Regions from separate parts of the Pseudomonas cerasi genome, predicted to be linked through region 2. Evidence: predicted binding sites of a transcription regulator. Region 2 holds the regulator's gene; the other holds the start of a gene.

Region 1 (7,421 bases), on a different contig from region 2:
GTTCACATCGACCACCGCAACCTTGATGTTACGGATGATCACCGACGCCAGCCACAGAACGACGATCAGCATCAGGACGACAATGGCAACCGCCACGTACAGGCTGCTTTGAGCGGAGCTGCGCGCATCCATTGCCAGGCCGACGACGTTCTGGCCAAGCTCTGCCTCCACCTGCGCCATCATGTCGATACGCACGGTCGCAAGGTTGAACCAGTCTTCCGGCTTGACGTTGAGCGGGTCACCCAGCGGAGTATCGAAGCCCAGGCGTTGCAAGCGGGCCACTTCGAGCGATCCTGGTTGCTGCAAAACGGCATTGAGTTTGGTTTTGAAGGCTTCAGGTGACCAGCGCTGGAACGCTTCGAAATACCCCGAGAACTCGCCCAGGTTGCGACTGAAGCGCGATAACAGTGCGGCGTCAAACCGGTTCTGGTTGAATGCCAGACCAAGCAATACACGCTCGCGACCGGCACGTTCCTTCATATCCACGAACTGATTGAGCGAGCTCAGGCCGCGCAATATTTCCGGATCCTCGATACTCGATTCCATTGAGTAAGAGAAGCCGATGAGTGTCTTGATGATGTCGGTGAAGCGCGTACCGGATTCTGTATTGTTGATCCCGAGTGAGTCCACCTTGAGGCGCAGAGCGATCAGCTCCTCGAATGCGCGGTTGACCTTATCAGGTCCGGGAATACCGTCGGTGGACTGGGCGCGCATCTCACTTATAGCCTTGTCGGTTTCCTGACGAAACGTCTTCAGCTTGTCCTGCATGGACTTGCCGCCGCTACCCAGAAATACGCCGCTGGCGCCACGTTCGCGCTGGAGAGTGGTGACTACGTCACTCACTTTCTGTGCGGCGCTGGTGGCTGTCACTGCGCGCCTCATATCACCGAGGTTTTCACTTTTGTCAGCGACGAACAAACCTGCAAAGGCAAGGAAGCCCAATAGGGGGAATATTAAAATAAGCAGCAGTTTCATACTCAAAGGAGCATTTCTAAGCATTGCAGACCTCATGACGTGCAGACTTTTCTATAAAGAATATCCAGGGCGTAACGTTCTGTAGCGTCGACGTTTTTTTTCGCCAGGGACTGTTCGGTAATCAGCCTGCCGTAGCCGATCTTGCTTCCGTATCACTGTCTCGGCTGTCTTCCGGGAAGCTTTACCCACTATTTGAATTTGTTAGTTCAAACAGCGAACTCAATAAAGCACAGGGTGCAAGAAGTTTGGATCCACAAAGAAATGACCGCCTTGGGCGGTTATGATGAGAAGAGAAATATAAATCCACCGAGAGTGTCACCTGTAACGGCGAAGACAATCTCGATGGATAGAAGTTGCAACTTTTTTCTATTCAACCCATACGTTTTTTATAACTGATTAACGCAGGTTGGTTTTCGCCAGCTCCAGCACTTCACTGCCGCGCCCGCTCATGATCGCGCGCATCATGTACAGGCTGAAGCCCTTGGCCTGGGCCAGCTTGATTTTCGGTGGGATGCCCAGCTCCTGCTTGGCAGTGACAACGTCGATCAGCACCGGACCGGGATGATCGAACGCCTTGCGCAAGGCGGCAGGCAACTCTTCGGCGTTCTCGACACGCAGGCCCAGAATGCCTGCGCCCAGGGCAATCCCGGCGAAGTTGGTTTCATGCAGGTCAGTGCCATGCGGCACGTAGCCGCTGGCTTTCATTTCCATGTCGACGAAGCCCAGCGAGCTGTTGTTGAACACCACCATCTTGATAGGCAGGTTCAACTGACGAATGCTGAGCAAGTCGCCCAGCAACATGGACAGACCGCCGTCGCCACACAAGGCTACGACCTGACGATCCGGATGTTCAGCCTTGGCCCCCAGAGCTTGTGGCAAAGCGTTGGCCATCGAGCCGTGGTTGAACGAGCCGAGCAGACTGCGCCTGCCATTCATGTGCAGATAGCGTGCAGCCCACAGCGTCGGCGTACCGACGTCGACGGTAAAGATCGCATCGGCATCCGCCTGCTCGTCGACCAGTCGAGTGAGGTACTGCGGATGAATCGGCGTACCATCTGGCGTCGGGGTGGCCAGTTCGTCCAGTTCCTCACGGGCCTTGGCGTAGTGCTTCAGGGCCTTGTCGAGGAAACGGCGATCGGTGTGCGGCCTGAGCTTTGGCTGAAGCGCCTCCAGGGTTTCCCGCACCCCGCCCACCAGACCCAGCGCCACCGGCGTGCGACGCCCTAGCTGGGTCGGATCGAGATCGATCTGGATGATGTCGGCTTTTTCGGGGTAGAAATTCCGATAGGGGAAGCTGCTGCCGAGAATCACCAGCGTGTCGCAGGACAGCATGGCGTGGTAGCCGGAGCTGAAGCCGATCAGGCCGGTCATGCCGACGTCGAAGGGATTGTCGTATTCGACATGCTGCTTGCCGCGCAATGCGTGAACGATCGGCGCGCCCAGCGTATCCGCCAACGCCAGAACCTGCTCGTGGGCACCCTCGCAACCCGCACCGCACAGGAGTGTGACGGCTTTGGAATCGTTGAGCATGTCGGCCATCGACTGCAGATCGTTTTCGGCAGGCACCACGTTGGGCGCTGTAGCCTCGATCCATTTTGCCGCGACATCCGGCGCAGCGCTGAGCGCCACGTCGCCCGGCAAGACGATTACCGCCACACCTTTCTGACTGATCGCAGCACGCATGGCACGTTCCAGCACACGCGGGAACTGCTCGGGGTTGCTGACCAGTTCGACGAAGTGGCTGCACTCCTTGAACAGCTCCTGCGGATGGGTTTCCTGAAAATAATCCAGACCGATTTCCGAAGACGGAATATGCGCAGCAATTGCCAGAACCGGCACCCGGTTGCGATGGCAGTCGTACAGGCCATTGATCAGGTGCAGGTTGCCCGGTCCGCAGCTGCCGGCGCAGACCGCCAGCTTGCCGCTGGACGCCGCCTGCGCACCGGCAGCAAAGGCTGCGACTTCTTCATGACGGGTGTGCATCCAGCGAATCGAATCGGTGCGTTCCAAGCTGTCGGTCAGGCCGTTGAGGCTGTCTCCGGACACCCCCCAGATGTGCGAAACACCCGCCGCTGCGAGGGTTTGCGCGAGATGGTCGGCAATGGTCTTGGACATTCCGGGTTCCTTGTCGAGGCAATGATAATGAGTTCGGTAAAACGCGCGCAGCGCTCTGCCACGCCTGTTGTGGTCGACCCGATGCATTCTCGACAGTTCAGAAAACCTGAGCCCTGTTCAGGGCTCGGTCGTTCGGCAAGCGTTTTAAAACGCTGATCAGGCGTGCGGGTTGCCCGGCGCCTTGGTGGGTGTGGCGTACTCAGGCTTGAGCTTGCCCTCGCTGTCCAGCAGCCAGGCATCGAGAATCTCCCGCACCACGGGGCCTGCTACCCGGCCACCCGCCTCGCCGTTCTCGATGGTCACCGACACGACGATTTTCGGATGGTCGGCCGGCGCGAAACCGACGAACAAGGCGTTGTCGCGGTTACGCTCAAGGGTCTTCAGACGGTTATAGCGCTCACCCTGCTTGATCGCCACCACCTGCGCCGTACCACTTTTGCCGGCGATGCGGTACTGAGCGCCCTTGGCCGCATCCCGCGCAATGCCGCGGGGATCGTGCATGACCATCTGCATGCCGGTATTGACCTGATTCCATTCATTGGGATCGCGCAACACGATATTTGGCATCGGATGCTCGTCGACAGGTGCCTTATCACCGACTTCCATCGCCAGATGCGGTCGATGCCAGACACCCTTGCTGGCAATCAGTGAAGTGGCCTGAGCCAGTTGCAACGGCGTGACCTGCATGTAGCCCTGGCCAATGCCGAGAATCACCGTTTCGCCGGGGAACCATGCCTGGCGACGCGTGGCCCGCTTCCATTCGCGGGACGGCATAAGCCCTGCAGACTCCTCGAACATGTCCAGCGACACCTTCTGGCCGATACCGAACATGGTCATGTAGTCGTGCAGGCGGTCGATGCCGAGCTTGTGCGCCACCGTGTAGAAATAGGTGTCATTGGAACGCATGATCGCCGTGTCCATGTCCACCCAGCCATCGCCACTGTGATTCCAGTTACGGTATTTGTGGTCGAAGTCCGGCAACTGGAAGTAGCCGGGATCGAAGACCTTTGTCGAGGCGGTCATCACACCGCTGTCGAGACCGGCAATCGCCACTTCCGGCTTGACTGTCGAGCCCGGTGCGTACAGGCCACGCAGCACTCGGTTGAACAGTGGCCGGTCAATGGAATCGCGCAGCGCCGCATACTGTTTGAAGCTGATGCCGGTGACGAACAGGTTGGGGTCGAAGCTTGGCTTGCTGACCATCGCCAGCACGTCACCGGTTTCCGGGTCCAGTGCAACCACGGAGCCGCGTCGATCACCCAGCGCGTTTTCCGCCGCGGCCTGCAAATGCGCGTCCAGCGTGAGGGTAATGTTCTTGCCCGGCACCGGGTCAGTGTGTTTCAGCACGCGCAGCACGCGGCCCTGGGCGTTGGTTTCGACCTCTTCATAGCCTACGTGGCCGTGCAGCTCAGACTCGTAGAAGCGCTCGACGCCGGTCTTGCCGATGGACTGCGTGCCGCGATACTCGTTATCGAGATGGGCCGCTTCCTTTTCGTTGATGCGGCCGACGTAGCCGATCGAATGCGCGAAATGGGCGCCCAACGGGTAATGGCGAACGAACTGCGCCGCCACGTCCACGCCCGGCAGCAGGTACTGATTGACCGCCAGAATAGCGATCTGCTCTTCGGTGAGTTCATAGAGCAATGTTGCCGGTTCGAACGGATGACGGACCTGCTTCAGTTCTTTGTCGAACAGAATCCGGTCTTCGTCGGGCAATTCCAGCAGGGTCATCAGTTCGTCGATCACCTTGTGCCAGTCGCCGGCGCGTTCACGGGTCAGGGTCAGGTTGAAACTGGGGCGATTGTCGGCAAGCACTTCGCCATTGCGGTCAAAGATCAAACCGCGCTCGGGCGGGATCGGCAGCACGTGAACACGGTTGTTTTCGGAAATGGTCGAGTGATAGTCGAACTCGGTGACTTGCAGGAAATACATGCGCGCGACCAGACAGGCAGCCAGCAGGCCGACCAGCACCGCGCAGGCAATCAGGCGCTGATTGACCAGCCGCGTCTCTTTTTCGTGGTCTTTCAGGGGAATTGGATTGGGCATTTCTACAGCTTCTCGGTGAAGGGCAAACGGCGCAACTAAACGTGTATATAAAGATTTCGGCGCGCACCATACCAAGAAGCGGCTGATTACAGGCGATCAAGCCGACAATCACAGGATGAAAAATCTGTCAGAAAAGACTCATTCGGGCGTGATCTGCAGCGTATTCGACGCTTCGCGGGCCTGCATGATGCGCGGCAGATTGGTCTCGATCCAGGTGACGAGGGTTTCAACCTGCAAGGCGACCTCTTCGCCCATTGGGGTCAAGCGGTACTGAACATGCGGAGGCACTATCGGCAACGACTTGCGGCTGACGAAACCATCATGCTCCAGATGTTGAAGCGTTTGCGCGAGCATTTTCTCGCTTACCCCGCCGATCTTGCGGCGTACTTCGCTGAAGCGATGCATGCCACCCCGCAACACCACCAGCACCAGCACGCCCCAACGGCTGCAGACATGATTGAGCACCACCCGCGAAGGACAGTCAGTGGCCAGCACCTGGCCCTGACGGACCAGCGCCAATAGCGTCTCGGCCGCTTCCGGCGGGAAGCCTTGCTGCATAACACCTGATTGCCGGGTACTTGATTGCGAAGCGGATTCGCTCATGACACTTACCTTTTTGTACGTACTTACTAAAGGTAAGCATCATGACTATGCTGGCGCTTCCTTTCAACCTGATTCAAGGAATCATTCCATGATCGTTGTCACCGGTGCCACAGGCCAGCTTGGCCGCCTCGTCATTGAACAGTTGCTCAGCCGCGTACCCGCTTCGCAAATCATCGCCGCCGTGCGCAGTCCGGAAAAGGCCGCCGATCTGTCCAGGCAGGGTACTCAGGTTCGTCAGGCCGACTATTCACAGCCTGCGACACTCGACAGTGCATTTGCCGGTGCCGACAAAGTGCTGCTGATTTCCTCCAGCGAAGTGGGTCAGCGCCTGCCGCAGCACAAGGCGGTGATTGATGCGGCCAAGCGCGCCGGGGTCAAGCTGCTGGCCTACACCAGCGTTCTGCGTGCCAAGACCTCGGCATTGAGCCTGGCCAGGGAGCACAGCGAAACCGAAGAGTACCTGAGCGCCAGCGGCCTGCCGTTCGTGTTGCTGCGCAATGGCTGGTACACCGAAAACTACACCGCAGGCATTCCGGGCGCACTGACCCATGGCGCGGTCATGGGCAGTGCCGACGAGGGTCGTATCAGCTCTGCTTCGCGTCTGGATTACGCCGAGGCGGCCGCAGTGCTGCTGACATCGGAAACGACACAGGCTGGTAAGGTGTATGAGCTGGCAGGCGACGAGTCCTACACGCTGTCCGAATTTGCAGCGCAGTTGTCGACGCAGAGCGGCAAGTCCCTGCCTTACGTCAACCTGCCACAGGCCGAATTCGAAGCCGCGCTTATCCAGGCAGGCCTGCCTGACTTCGTGGCCCGGTTGCTGGCAGATTCCGATGCCGCTGCTGCCAAGGGCGCCCTGTTCGATGACAGTCGCCAGTTGAGCGCGCTGATCGGCCGCCCGACCACCCCGCTCTCGGCAACCATCGCCGAGGCACTGAAAGGCTGAGCACAGCAAACCCGATCGAATGATTTGCCATGGTGAAGGTCCGAGTTATTACGAGGCATTAAGCCATCGCCTGATACCAAAGACTGGGAGTCTTCACATGAACAGCAAATCGTTGATCGCCTGCATGACCTTGCTCGGCTGCTTTTCCGCCGTCACCCTGCCCGTTCACGCGGCAGAGACGGCGGACCCGAAAGTCACCGAATCCAAGGACAACGTCCATGAGCTGGAAGTAGGCTCCCGCGTTCCGGAAAAATATCGTCGCAGCGACCTGGAAGTGAAGGACTGGAAAAGCAAAGGCCTGGAAACACCCGCCAAGGAAAGCGAATGGGTAAAGATTAACGACAAGTACGTGCGTTTCCAGAAGGTCAATGGCCAGATCATGGACATCGTGCCGGTCAAGAAGTAAGGCGCAGCCTGCTTCGCCAGCGCTCTGCGTGAACATGTCCGAGCGCCGCAGGGCGCCATTCAGTGCATGTCAGCGCAGAGCTCGTCTCGACAGGCCAACATCGCATGAGCGATGGCCAATATCGCTCAGCATCCGGTACTCTCGTCGCTCTGCCGACGGGATATCAGCATGAACCGCAACGAACCCAGCAAATCGACCGCAACCCCTTTTTTCTGGCGCGATGAGCACCTTTCGTTCATCGAAGCCCGTTCTGTAGAGGATGGCCGACGGGTCTGTTACGCGCCTCACTCGCATGAAATCTTTTCCGTCGGCGCGATCACTGCCGGACAG
Region 2 (7,421 bases):
CACGGGCTGACGGCCAGATCGCTCGCTCCAAGGAGCTGACCACGCTGGTGGTGATGCTGATGGGGGCGGGCGGGCTGTTGATGTTCGGCTCCGATATCGCCCTGATGATGTCCGAGCTGATGCGTGACAACTTCACGATATCCCGCGAAACCCTGATGGATCAGTCCTACATGGGCAAGGCGCTGCTCAGTTCCGGGATGCACGCGCTGATCGTGGTCCTGCCGTTTCTGATCGCCATGCTGGTTGCCGCACTGGTGGGGCCGATCATGCTCGGCGGCTGGCTGTTCGCCACCAAATCATTGATGCCCAAGTTCAGCCGCATGAATCCGGCAGCAGGGCTCAAACGCATGTTTTCGCCGCATGCGCTGGTCGAATTGCTCAAGTCTTTCGGCAAATTCCTGATCACTCTGGCGGTTGCGCTGGTGGTCCTGAACAATGAGCGCAAGGACCTGGTCGCGATTGCCCACGAGCCGCTTGAGCAGGCCATGATTCACAGCCTGATGGTGGTGGGCTGGAGCAGTTTCTGGATGGCGTGTGGCCTGATATTCATCGCGGCGGCGGACGTGCCGTTCGTGTTGTATGAGGCGCACAAGAAGCTGCTGATGACCAAGCAGGAGGTGCGCGACGAGCACAAGAACAGCGAGGGCAGCCCAGAGGTCAAGCAACGTATTCGCCAGTTGCAGCGTGAAATGTCCCAGCGACGCATGATGGCCTCCGTCCCTGAGGCTGACGTGATCATTACCAACCCGACACACTTCGCCGTCGCCCTCAAATACGATCCCGAGCAGGGCGGGGCACCGATGTTGCTGGCCAAGGGTACTGATCTGGTGGCGCTGAAAATTCGCGAAATCGGCGCGCATAACGAGATCCTGATTCTGGAATCTGCGGCACTGGCGCGTTCCATTTACTACAGCACCGAGCTCGATCAGGAAATTCCCGCCGGCCTGTATCTGGCCGTCGCCCAGGTGCTGGCCTACGTCTATCAGATCCGCCAGTTCCGCGCCGGCCAGGGCAAGCGCCCCGACCCTCTGGGCGACATCAAAATCCCTCCCGACCTGCAGCGCGACGCGTAGTCCGGTCCCCTCTCGCGACGTTCGGGCATCAATCTGAAAGGCCCAGGTTTCAGACGCTCCGCGTCCGCTCTTGCACAGGCAAACGAGAAGATTTTTCTGACTGCGCTCAGCGCACTGGATTTACGTGACTTCTGTGTCTAAAGCCTTACTGCCACTGGCTTTGTAAAAGTTGGACAGCTTTTTGCAACAGGGTCGATACAGGGCGCCATCGGCGTCAATGTTTTGATCTAGTGCGCAGGTAACGAATCAGTGGATCGCTCTCAATTACTCAGTAGCGCACGCAGCAATATCACAGGCCTGGGCCGTGGTCAGTTGGGCGTTCCGTTGTTGTTGCTGGTCATGATGGCAATGATGATGTTGCCTATGCCGCCATTCCTGCTGGACGTGTTCTTCACGTTCAACATCGCACTCTCCATCGTCGTGCTGCTGGTGTGTGTGTACGCCCTGCGGCCGCTGGACTTCTCGGTATTTCCGACCATTCTGCTTGTCGCCACGTTGCTGCGTCTGGCGCTGAACGTCGCTTCCACTCGGGTGGTCATGCTTCACGGGCAGGACGGCCACGCCGCTGCGGGCAAGGTGATTCAGGCCTTCGGTGAAGTGGTGATCGGTGGTAACTATGTCGTTGGTATCGTGGTGTTCGCGATTCTGATGATCATCAACTTCGTGGTAATCACCAAGGGTGCCGGCCGTATTTCCGAGGTGAGCGCGCGCTTCACCCTCGACGCGATGCCCGGCAAACAGATGGCGATCGACGCCGACCTCAACGCCGGCCTCATCGATCAGCCCGAAGCCAAGCGCCGCCGTGCCGAAGTTGCCCAGGAAGCCGAGTTCTACGGTTCCATGGACGGTGCCAGTAAATTCGTGCGCGGCGATGCGATTGCCGGTCTGCTGATTCTGTTCATCAACCTGATTGGCGGCATGCTGGTCGGTATCCTGCAACACAACATGACCTTCGCCGACGCAGGCCGCGTTTACACCCTGCTGACCATCGGTGACGGTTTGGTGGCGCAATTGCCATCACTGCTGCTGTCCACCGCCGCCGCGATCATGGTGACCCGTGCTTCCGGTTCGGAAGAGATGGGCAAGCTCATCAATCGTCAGATGTTCGCTTCGCCCAAGGCGCTGGCGGTTTCCGCTGCGGTCATGATCGTGATGGGGCTGGTGCCGGGCATGCCGCACTTCTCCTTCATCAGCCTCGGCCTGGTGGCTGCAGGCGGCGCGTATCTGCTCTGGAAGAAAGAAAATCAGGTGAAAGTCGAGGCGCTGGCCGAAGTGCAGCGTCAACAGGACCTGCTGCCTTCGCCGACCCGCGTTCAGGACGCCAAGGAACTGGGTTGGGATGACGTGACGCCCATCGATATCATCGGCCTGGAAGTGGGTTACCGCCTGATTCCGCTGGTGGATCGCAACCAGGGCGGTCAGCTGCTGGCGCGTATCAAGGGCGTGCGCAAGAAGCTCTCGCAAGAGCTCGGCTTCCTGATGCCCACCGTGCACATTCGCGACAACCTCGATCTGGCGCCCAGTGCCTATCGTCTGACGCTGATGGGCGTGATTCTGGCCGAGGCCGAGATCTACCCTGATCGCGAACTGGCGATCAACCCCGGTCAAGTGTTCGGCACCCTGAACGGCATTACCGCCAGAGACCCGGCGTTTGGTCTGGAAGCCGTGTGGATCGAAATCAGCCAGCGCAGTCAGGCGCAGTCGCTGGGGTACACCGTCGTCGATGCCAGTACTGTAGTGGCAACCCACTTGAACCAGATTCTCTACAAGCATTCGCATGAGCTGATCGGCCACGAGGAAGTCCAGCAATTGATGCAGTTGCTGGCCAAAAGCTCGCCCAAGCTGGCTGAAGAGCTGGTGCCTGGCGTGCTGTCGCTGTCTTCGCTGCTCAATGTGCTGCAGGCGCTGCTGGCTGAACACGTACCTGTGCGGGACATTCGCAGCATTGCAGAGGCTATCGCCAACAACGCCGGGAAGAGTCAAGATACCGCCGCTTTGGTGGCCGCAGTGCGAGTGGGTCTGAGCCGCGCAATCGTCCAAAGCATTGTAGGCGTTGAGCCGGAGCTGCCTGTTATCACTCTGGAACCAAGGTTGGAACAGATATTGCTCAATAGTTTGCAGAAGGCTGGTCAGGGTCAGGAAGAAGGCGTTCTTCTTGAGCCAAGCATGGCTGAGAAGCTCCAGCGTTCGTTGATTGAGGCCGCCCAGCGTCAGGAGATGCAAGGGTTGCCGGTAATTCTTCTGGTAGCAGGGCCTGTCCGGGCGATGCTGTCACGATTTGGACGATTGGCTGTACCGAACATGCATGTTCTGGCGTATCAGGAAATTCCGGACAACAAGCAAGTAACCATCGTAGCGACTGTCGGGCCAAACGGCTGAGGTAGTGAGTCATGCAAGTTAAGCGATTTTTCGCCGCCGATATGCGTCAAGCCATGAAGCTGGTTCGCGATGAGCTGGGCGCTGAAGCGGCCATCATCGGTAACCGGCGCATTGCTGGTGGCGTAGAGCTGACTGCTGCTCTGGATTACAAGCTGTCCGCCCTGGCACCGCGTGTGCCGAACATGGAGCTGGAAGACGAGCTGCGCAAGACTCAGTCGCGCATCGTCTCCGCCCAGGCCGAATTGAACAACCGCAGCGACAGCGACGCATCGGTCAACCTGCAGCTGTTTTCCGGCAAGCCGGTCAACCCTGCCGATACGCACATCGAACCGACGCTCGAAGAGCCGCCGCGCCCATTCGCGTACGCACCGCCACAGGCCGCCGAGCCTGCCGTTGGCCAGCGCGCCTATGACTCGATGCGCTCCGAATTGAACGGCCTGCGCGAGCTGCTGGAAGTCCAGCTCGGCTCGCTGGCCTGGAACCAGTTGCAGGGCAGTCGTCCGCAGCAGGCCAATCTGTGGCGTCGCCTGCAACGTGTCGGCTTGTCCGGCCCGCTGTCACGCGATCTGCTGTCGATGATCCCGGAGATCGACGAGCCTCGTCAGGCCTGGCGCATGCTGCTGGCTCATCTGGCACGCATGATCGCCGTGCCGGAAGTCGAGCCGCTCGAGGAGGGCGGCGTGATTGCAATGGTCGGTCCTGCCGGCATGGGCAAGACCACCACCCTGGCCAAACTGGCAGCACGTTACGTGTTGAAGTACGGCCCGCAGAATATCGCACTGGTCAGCATGGACAGTTTCCGTATCGGCGCGCAGGAGCAGCTCAAGACCCTTGGGCGCATCCTCAACGTGCCGGTCACCCATGTCGATCCTGGCCAGTCTCTGGTTCAGGCGCTGGAACCGCTGCTGCGCAAGCGCGTGGTGCTGATTGACACCGCCGGGCTGCAGGCCAGTGATCCTGCGCTGCGCATGCAGCTGGAAAGCCTCGCGGGTCGCGGCATCAAGTCGCGCAACTATCTGGTGCTGGCAACCACCAGCCAGAAGCAGGTGCTGACAGCCGCGTATCACAGTTACAAGCGTTGTGGCCTGGCCGGATGCATTCTGACCAAGCTTGATGAAACAGCCAGCCTCGGCGAAGTCCTGAGCCTGGCGATCAGTCACGAATTACCTGTGGCCTATCTCACGGACGGACCACGCATTCCTGATGACCTGCATATTCCGCGTCGTCATCAGCTGGTAAGCCGCGCGGTGAGTGTGCAGATGCAGGATGAGCCTAGCGAGGAAGCAATGGCTGATATGTTTGCTGACCTCTATCACACCCCTGGCAAGAGAGTGGGTTAAGTGATGGATATTATTGGAATGTCCCTGCGTCAACGGTCTGCCATGCAGTGTTCATACGCGAACGTGCAGCCCTCGATGTGGTTTCGGTCTACGCAAGACAAGGTAAAGAAATAACATGGGCAGCATGCATCCCGTACAGGTTATCGCGGTGACCGGTGGCAAAGGTGGCGTCGGTAAGACTAACGTGTCAGTGAACCTTTCACTGGCCCTTGCCGAGCTTGGCCGTCGCGTCATGCTGCTGGACGCCGATCTGGGTCTGGCCAATGTCGACGTGCTGCTCGGGTTGACGCCCAAGCGCACGCTTGCCGATGTCATCGAGGGGCGTTGTGAGTTACGCGACGTGCTGTTGCAGGGGCCGGGCGGGGTTCGAATCGTACCCGCTGCTTCCGGCACCCAGAGCATGGTGCATCTGTCGCCCGCCCAGCATGCCGGCCTGATCCAGGCGTTCAGCGAGATTGGTGACAACCTCGATGTGCTGGTGATCGACACGGCTGCCGGTATCGGCGAGTCGGTGGTCAGCTTCGTGCGCGCCGCTCAGGAAGTGCTGCTGGTGGTGTGCGACGAGCCCACGTCGATCACCGATGCCTACGCCCTGATCAAACTGCTTAACCGCGATTACGGCATGAACCGCTTCCGGGTGCTGGCCAACATGGCACAGAGCCCGCAGGAAGGGCGCAACCTGTTCGCCAAGCTGACCAAAGTGACGGATCGTTTTCTCGATGTTGCGCTGCAGTATGTAGGTGCCGTGCCGTACGACGAGTGCGTACGCAAGGCGGTACAGAAACAGCGCGCCGTCTACGAAGCATTCCCGCGTTCCAAATGTGCACTGGCCTTCAAGGCCATTGCCCAGAAGGTTGATACCTGGCCGTTGCCAGCCAACCCGCGGGGTCATCTCGAGTTCTTCGTTGAGCGACTCGTTCACCAGACCAGTGCAGGGCCTGTGCAATGACTGCGAGCGGCTACCAGATGTACAGCAAGGCTTCCCGTAATTCACAATACGAGTTGATCGAGCGCTATGCGCCACTGGTCAAACGTATCGCTTATCATCTGCTGGCGCGCTTGCCGGCCAGTGTGCAGGTCGAGGATCTGATCCAGGCCGGCATGATCGGCCTGCTTGAAGTCTCCACCAAGTATGATTCCACCAAGGGTGCGAGTTTCGAGACCTATGCCGGCATTCGCATCCGGGGTGCGATGCTCGATGAGGTGCGTAAGGGGGACTGGGCGCCACGCTCGGTACACCGTAATACGCGTATGGTCAGTGACGCAATTCGGGCAATTGAAGCTAAAACCGGCCGTGACGCTAAAGATCACGAGGTTGCGGCCGAACTCCAGTTGAGTCTCGATGATTACTACGGGATTTTGAATGACACCTTGGGCAGCCGCCTCTTCAGTTTCGACGACCTGCTGCAGGACGGCGATCATGAAGGGCTGCACGAGGATGGCGCAAGCGGATCGCTTGAGCCGTCGCGCGACCTGGAAGACGAGCGCTTCCAGGCTGCGTTGGCCGATGCAATTGCCAATCTGCCAGAGCGCGAGCGTCTGGTGTTGGCGCTGTACTACGACGAAGAGCTGAACCTCAAGGAAATCGGAGAGGTTCTCGGGGTCAGCGAATCGCGGGTCAGTCAGTTACACAGCCAGTGCGCAGCTCGTTTGCGAGGGCGTTTGGGGGAGTGGCGAGCGCGTTGACAGGCAATGTGCGGTCTATGGCCGCGCGTTGACTGCAAGCCGGCTGTGCAGAGCGTTACGTGGTAACGGGGTGGACCCGTCAGAAGCCTGTCAGGTATTGCCTCGATGGGCTTGTTTCTCAGGTCCTTGCCTGTTGTTGTGCCAAGCCCGTCGTCGTTTCGTACAGCCGGGGGTGTGCTGTGCCAGTATTGAGTGAACAGCGTGTTCAGGTGCTGAATGCGTTAAAGACTGCTTGGAGGTCGAATTGGACAAGAACATGAAAATCCTCATCGTTGATGACTTCTCAACGATGCGGCGGATCATCAAGAACCTTTTGCGTGATCTGGGGTTTACCAACACATCGGAAGCGGACGATGGTCTGACCGCATTGCCGATGCTGCAGAGCGGTGCCTTTGACTTTCTGGTGACGGACTGGAACATGCCTGGCATGTCCGGTATCGATCTGCTGCGCGAAGTCCGCAAGGACGAACGCCTCAAGAGCCTTCCCGTGCTGATGGTCACTGCCGAAGCCAAGCGTGAGCAGATCATTGAAGCTGCCCAGGCTGGGGTGAACGGTTATGTAGTCAAGCCATTCACTGCCCAAGCCCTGAAAGACAAGATCGACAAGATCTTTGAACGCGTCAATAGCTGATGCAAGCCGCGAGGGCGCTATGGATAACAATGATTCGATGGCCGACTTTGAGTCGACCTTAAAAAGACACGCGCAGGAACTTGTCACCAGCCTTGAAAAGGGTCGTTTCGGTGACGCTGTGCAACTGATCCACGAACTCAACCAGACACGCGACCGCGGCCTTTATCAGGAAGTGGGCAAGCTGACTCGTGAGCTGCACAGTGCAATCGTAAACTTTCACATCGATCCGCACATGCCTCAAGCCGAGGAAGTGTCGCAGATCACGGATGCTACCGAACGCCTGTCGTATGTGGTGAGGCTGACCGAGAATGC

The links. Region 2 encodes FliA, which starts transcription of late flagellar genes. Its sites were predicted from a motif close to CTAAAGTTTNNNNNNNNNNNGCCGNTAA; they were not measured.
Region 1: the regulator FliA is predicted to act here: its motif matches at 1,133-1,160, upstream of PI739_RS06640 (methyl-accepting chemotaxis protein).

The regions. Positions count from the first base shown of each region.
Region 1 covers NZ_JAQJVM010000001.1:1,534,058-1,541,478, reverse strand. Annotated here, with positions in the region: gene PI739_RS06640 (methyl-accepting chemotaxis protein) at 1-999, opposite strand, end outside; gene poxB (ubiquinone-dependent pyruvate dehydrogenase) at 1,372-3,090, opposite strand; gene mrdA (penicillin-binding protein 2) at 3,247-5,136, opposite strand; gene PI739_RS06625 (winged helix-turn-helix transcriptional regulator) at 5,275-5,739, opposite strand; gene PI739_RS06620 (SDR family oxidoreductase) at 5,828-6,685, shown strand; gene PI739_RS06615 (RcnB family protein) at 6,783-7,091, shown strand; gene PI739_RS06610 (AraC family transcriptional regulator) at 7,260-7,421, shown strand, end outside.
Region 2 covers NZ_JAQJVM010000002.1:243,486-250,906, reverse strand. Annotated here, with positions in the region: gene flhB (flagellar biosynthesis protein FlhB) at 1-1,073, shown strand, start outside; gene flhA (flagellar biosynthesis protein FlhA) at 1,323-3,452, shown strand; gene flhF (flagellar biosynthesis GTPase FlhF) at 3,464-4,792, shown strand; gene fleN (flagellar synthesis regulator FleN) at 4,908-5,741, shown strand; gene fliA (RNA polymerase sigma factor FliA) at 5,738-6,478, shown strand; gene PI739_RS10210 (chemotaxis response regulator CheY) at 6,735-7,109, shown strand; gene PI739_RS10205 (protein phosphatase CheZ) at 7,129-7,421, shown strand, end outside.